One region of the Ferdinandcohnia sp. GQ5 genome, then DNA from elsewhere that is predicted to be linked to it. Evidence: predicted binding sites of a transcription regulator. Region 1 holds the regulator's gene; the other holds the start of a gene.

Region 1 (3,205 bases):
AAACTGAAGCAAAAGTCGGTTAAATCAAAAACCTTCCCAATTGTGGGAAGGTTTTATTATTTAGTTTAATAAAACGTATTGCTAAATGTATATAAACTTAGTATACTAGTTTTCGTGAACTTCTTAAAAGCTTATGCTTTTGTAGCTACTTAAAGGGTTAGGACCTCTCTGGACTAACTTTCCCCCGTGGTAGTTATGCTCATGCTTTACGCGAAGAACTCATCGAAATTATGGTAAGAGGGGGAACAATTAAATTATGGAAACTATGGGACGTCATGTAATCTCTGAATTATGGGGTTGCGATTTTGAAAAATTAAACGACATGCAAGGTATTGAAGAAACTTTTGTTCAAGCGGCACTAAAGTCAGGTGCAGAAATTCGTGAAGTAGCTTTTCACAAATTTGCTCCACAGGGAGTTAGTGGTGTTGTTATCATCTCTGAATCACATCTAACGATTCACAGTTTTCCTGAACATGGATACGCAAGTATAGATGTGTACACATGTGGAGATTTAGATCCGAATATTGCTGCAGACTATATTGCTGAGGCACTTGGTGCACAAACACGCGAGAATATTGAACTTCCACGTGGTATGGGACCAGTACAAGTAAAGCCAGCACAAGTAAAAGTACTTTAAAAATAAATAAGAATCAACTAAAATAGAAAGAGGTGTATAAATTACACCTCTTTTTTACATTTAGAACAGTAATTTTCATTTATATAGATAAAAATAGGGAGTGGAACTAATGGGATTGCAAACGTTTTTTTCTAATCACAGCGAGACGAGAGACAAACATTCGGACGAGCAGTTAAGAAGTCATTATTATAAAACAACAAATAAAAAGGCGATTGATGCTGTAAAAAAGGTTATTAATCATTTAGATGGTTACCATATTAACTCTGTATCAGAAGAACGAGGGGAAATAAGCATTTCAATAAAAAAAGGAAGAAAAGCCTTTGTGGTTGCAACTGTTGTCTCTGTAAGACCGTTTGAAACAGCGATTGACTTCGCGGTTACAACCGAAACACTTTTATTACCTATAGACTTTGGCTACAGTAAAAAAGTCATTATGAATTTATATCAACGCTTAGATAAAGAACTTCCTCTTATAGGTAAAAAAGATTCATAAGTCGGATTTATGATGAGAACCCCTTGTCCAATGAAAATCTTTCTTATAATATGAATACATAGAGTGTGTGTTCAAAAAAGAGGGTGAAAAGGACCAAGAATTTCAAGGCGGTGCAGCTTTGAGTACCGGAGCGTATGCAGTTAATACGTGAGGAACGCAGAAGCAAGCCAACGCAGAAATTTGATGTGTCATTTTTGACCGAATTTTTGAACATCCTATAGAGATCTCCTAAGAAGGGAGTTGTTAGGAATGAGATGCCCTACTTGTCAACATAATGGAACGAGAGTCTTGGATTCACGCCCAGTTGATGATAGTCGTTCAATCCGTAGAAGACGAGAATGTGAAAAATGCCAGTATCGGTTTACGACATTTGAAAAAGTGGAAGAAATTCCTTTGATTGTGGTTAAAAAAGAAGGTACCCGCGAGGAGTTCAGCAGGGAAAAGATGCTGCGGGGGCTAATTAAAGCGTGTGAAAAACGTCCAGTTTCCTTGAAACAATTAGAGGATATCACTCATGACGTTGAAAAGGAACTACGTAGTCAAGGGATTGCAGAGGTCAATAGCGATATTATTGGTGAATATGTAATGAACCATTTGGCAAAGGTAGATGAAGTTGCGTATGTTCGTTTTGCATCAGTTTACCGCCAATTTAAAGATATAAATGTTTTTATCGATGAATTAAAGGAATTAATAAAAAGAGAACGCTAAAGGGCTTAAGATACGTGTTAAGCTCTTTTTTGAACTATAAATGCGTGTTCAAAAATGAGGTTAAAAAGGACCACGTCGACAAAAACGCTACGGCCTCATGTTTTGTCGACACTAGCACGTCCTGTGCGTCGTAATTTCAAGGCGTCGCGAGCTCCCGAGTACCGGCGCGAGTAACTGCTTGAGTTAACTCCCTTGCAGCCTTGCGCTGAGGAATTGTCATCGTGAATAATCTAGTAGACGCAAGCACATAACCAGGTTATTCACAATGTACTTGGAGCAGTTTACGCAGAAATTCGATGTGTCCTTTTCGGCCGACTTTTTTGACATCCTATAAAAATGGAAGGCTTTGATGAAATGGAGCATTGGAAGGAATTAGTACCAGTTGATCGTTATATTGTGCATTCTGCTGACCTTTTGCATGATTATGACCGGAAAATTGTATCTTTGCTTTACCAACCTCTTATTGGAATGAAAGCCTTCAGTCTATATATGACTTTGTGGAGTGAGTTGGAGCAAAACCGACTATGGGGAGAGGAAAGTACCCATTATACGTTAATGGCACTGTTACAAACGAATCTACAGGATATTTATCAAGAACGATTAAAGCTTGAAGGTATCGGCTTATTAAAAACATTTGTAAAATCCGATGAGCATTCTAGGAGTTTTATCTATGAGTTGCAGGCACCACTCTCACCTAGAGCTTTTTTTACAGATGGTGTTCTTAATGTTTATTTGTATAACAGATTAGGAAAAGGTAAATTTTTTAAACTCAAGCAGTTCTTTTCAGATCATGAACCTGATTTAGATTCATATAAACCGATTACGAAAGCATTTAATGAGGTATTTGCCTCTGCTCAAGTCTCGAAAATGATTTCATCGATTAGTGATGAAATGAAAAGCAATCTTGAACGTGATGACAATACAGAATACATGGATCGTAGTCATGAGAAAAAGCTTGTAATCGAAAACGAAATCTTTAATTTCGATTTGTTTTTTGCAGGTCTTTCAGATGTAATGATTCCGAGAAATGCCATTACACCTAGAGTAAGAGAAGCAATCACTAAGCTTTCTTTTCTTTATGGAATCGATCCGGTTGAGATGCAGGGGATTGTTATGAGTGCTTTTGATCCAAACGAAAAAATTGATATCGAAAAATTAAGAAAGGCTTCAAGAGACTGGTATCAATTTGAAACTGGTAATGAATTACCTAATTTAACAGAAAGGGTTCAACCATTACCAAATCAAACAATGGTAAACAAAGTTCCTCAAACAAAGGAAGAAGAATTAATTCAGAAACTGGAAAGAATCTCACCAAAAGAGTTTTTAATCGATGTATCTGGAGGGTCACAGCCTTCTGTTTCTGAATT
Region 2 (3,205 bases), on a different contig from region 1:
GGATTTGTTGCAACAACTTTTTGACCATAGCTTTGTGCATTAGTCATGTCGTTTGCATTATCGATGAAGAAAATTCCTGGTTCTGCAGCGTACGTTGCGCAGATATTGATTAAGTTCCAAAGATCTCTTGCTTTGATTTTACGGTACACACGTACTTTATGGCCAAGTTTTTCCCACTCACGTACGTCCCCAACCTTGTGCCATTCTTCATTGTAGATTTTCATTTCTTCTTCATTGTAGCTTTCAACATCCGGGAATTTAAGTTCATATAACCCGTCTTCTTCAACAGCTTGCATGAAGTCTTTAGTAATACAAACGGAAATGTTTGCACCCGTTAAGAACTCTGGATTATGAACACTGTAAGTTCCGCCAGTCACTATTTTTTGTTCAGCATCTTTAATGATTTTTTCACTAAAACCACCATAACCAGGAATTTGCTTGTAATTTACAATTCCTTGATACATTTGAATTTCCTGTTCCGTGAATGGAGTGAACTTTAGCTTTTCTTGAGCATATTTTTTAATTGTTGCATCTTGTGTATTTTCCATTAAATAACGAAGAATTCTTGGATTTTGCATCTTCGAAATGATGAATTCAATAATGTCAGGGTGATCAGATTGAAGCATGATCATTTGAGCTCCCCTGCGCGAACCACCTTGCTCAACTAGATGTGTAAGTTTCGCAATGTCATCAAGCCATGAAACGGAACCAGATGACTTACCGTTTACACCGCGTGCTAGTGTGTTGCGTGGGCGTAGTGTAGAACCGTTTGTTCCGACACCGCCACCACGGCTCATGATTTCCATAACCTGTTTTCGGTGCTCAGAGATACCTTCACGAGAATCCTGTACATATGGCATTACGTAACAGTTAAAGTACGTAACATCAGTATCCGCACCAGCTCCGTAAAGAACACGTCCAGCTGGAATGAAGTTTAGATTTACAAGCTCTTGATAGAACTTTTCAAACCATTCTTTGCGCTTCTCCTCCGTTTTCTCTACTGCAGCTAAACCAGTGGCATTTCTTTTTGCAATTTGCTCATAGAAAATTTCAAGAGGCTTCTCGATAACATCAAGTGAACGATTAACAATACCTGTCTCAATTTCTTCTGGCTTGTCCAACACGCCACGATACTCTTCTTCAACAAGCACCTGTGCTGTCTTCTGTTCCCAATCAATGTCAATGATGAAACCTAAACCACGAGCTGGAAACTTTGGATCTTCCTTGATTGTTAGAACAACAAAGTCACCTTCTGCCAGAGTAATTTTTTCGGTATCCTTAAATGTATACCGATCAAGCATTACGAGCCTTGATACGCCCTTGTGGGTAATCTTCATGTCCTCCGTAATTGGATGGACTTGAGGAAAAAGGCGTATATCCTGGTTCAGCCTTTCAACATTCATATTCATTTTTTCTAGCACAACAGTCATTCCCACATCTCCCTTTAAAATCTATTAATCTACATAAGGTTTATTTTTTATATGATAAAATTAAAGTACCATATATCTATTTGAAAGACAATAAAAAAATCAATATATAGTGTTAAAATAATTTTCGACACTACTATATATTGATTTTTAGATAAATAAAATCTTTTTTGTCAAACTGAAAATAGTATAAGATATAAAGTAAAACAGAGGAAAATCTAGGTAAACTAAATTATTTCATCTTTTTTGAAGAATTTTGTCGGTTGATTTTTCCCTTAAAAGAACAAACCTAATAATACCAAGGATAGGTCTTTTAGCCAAGTAAAAAACGACTAAAAAAGTCGTTATCGTTTAAAATTCCATTCATCTGTTTTATAGCGTTTCTCTGCAATCCCATGAACATAATCCAATTCCTCATCAGTCAAATGATAAGGTTCAAGTACTATATTTAGTCCTTCCTCAAAACCTTCTTTAAAAGCCTGTTTGGCTTCATCAATCGTAACCGGATTCTCCCTTAATGCATTGATTGCAACTGCTTTATTTTTAAAATTCCGTTGCATTCTTTCCCTTACACGCTCACTCGGATATTTAAATAGGTCAAATAATTTATCCTCATCTATATCTAGTAGAATTGATCCGTGCTGAAGAATGACACCCTTCTGTCTCGTTTGAGCACTCCCGGCTACCTTTCTTCCTTCGACAACAAGTTCGTACCAGGAAGGTGCATCGAAACAAACTGCAGAACGTGGATTTTTTAAGCCTTCTCGTTCTTCGCTCGTTTTTGGAACTGCAAAATAAGCATCGAGACCCAACTTTCGAAAGCCCTGTAAGATTCCTTCTGAGATAACACGATATGCTTCAGTTACCGTGTGTGGCATCTCAGGATGCTCTTCCGATACAATCACACTATAAGTTAACTCTTTATCATGTAGAACCCCTCTACCACCCGTTGGTCGACGAACAAAACCAAGACCATATTTTTTGACAGCTTCTAAATCGATTTCTCTTTCTACCTTTTGAAAATAACCTATTGAAAGAGTCGGTGGATTCCAGCCATAAAAACGAATGGTTGGAGGAATTTTACCCTCACTGTTCCAATCAAGCAATGCTTCATCTAAAGCCATATTAAACTCAGGGGAACAATCGCCTGAATCAATAAATCTCCATACCTCTTTTCCCATACTAAACCCTCTTTAATCAAAAATTATCAACCTCCCTTAGTCTATCAGAACAAAATTGAAATTCAAAATCAAATACTCCAGAGAATTCCTTTGATTCTTTTAAGTCACACGAATATAATAGAAAATGAGAGATAGAAAAAGGAGTAGATTGATTTTGGAAATACTTTTAATTGTTTTGGGTGCAATCATCGCATACGCTATATTTACATTCTTCTACCAGCGTAAAATCGTAACTGTTTTAACTGAGGAACAGTTCCGCGAAGGATATCGTAAAGCACAACTAATTGATGTACGTGAACCAAACGAATTTGACGGGGGTCATATTCTAGGCGCACGTAATATACCATTATCCCAAATGAAACAACGTTTAACAGAAATCAGACCTGATAAACCAGTCTACTTGTACTGCCAAAACACGGTTCGTAGTGGTCGTGCAGCCCAATTACTTCGTAGAAAAGGGTACAAAGACCTTTACCAACTTCAAGGCGGCTTTAAAAAGTGGTCAGGTAAAATAAAGAAAAAATAACCTATTCCATTTTTGGAGTAGGTTTTTTCATGTTATATAATAAACTATGGAAAGAAATAACTCGAGGTGAT

What was found. Region 1 encodes NrdR, which represses ribonucleotide reductase genes. Its sites were predicted from a motif close to AACACNATATATNGTGTT; they were not measured.
Region 2: a site for NrdR is predicted at 1,527-1,544, ahead of AC6CHV_RS12265 (vitamin B12-dependent ribonucleotide reductase). Genes of this name have one in related genera too.

Annotation. Positions count from the first base shown of each region.
Region 1 covers NZ_JCAXEW010000031.1:1,870-5,074, forward strand. Annotated here, with positions in the region: gene AC6CHV_RS24980 (glyceraldehyde-3-phosphate dehydrogenase) at 1-23, shown strand, start outside; gene speD (adenosylmethionine decarboxylase) at 257-637, shown strand; gene AC6CHV_RS24990 (cytosolic protein) at 747-1,130, shown strand; gene nrdR (transcriptional regulator NrdR) at 1,380-1,838, shown strand; gene AC6CHV_RS25000 (replication initiation and membrane attachment family protein) at 2,193-3,205, shown strand, end outside.
Region 2 covers NZ_JCAXEW010000008.1:210,461-213,665, forward strand. Annotated here, with positions in the region: gene AC6CHV_RS12265 (vitamin B12-dependent ribonucleotide reductase) at 1-1,430, opposite strand, end outside; gene lipM (octanoyltransferase LipM) at 1,772-2,608, opposite strand; gene AC6CHV_RS12275 (rhodanese-like domain-containing protein) at 2,733-3,134, shown strand; gene AC6CHV_RS12280 (hypothetical protein) at 3,164-3,205, shown strand, end outside.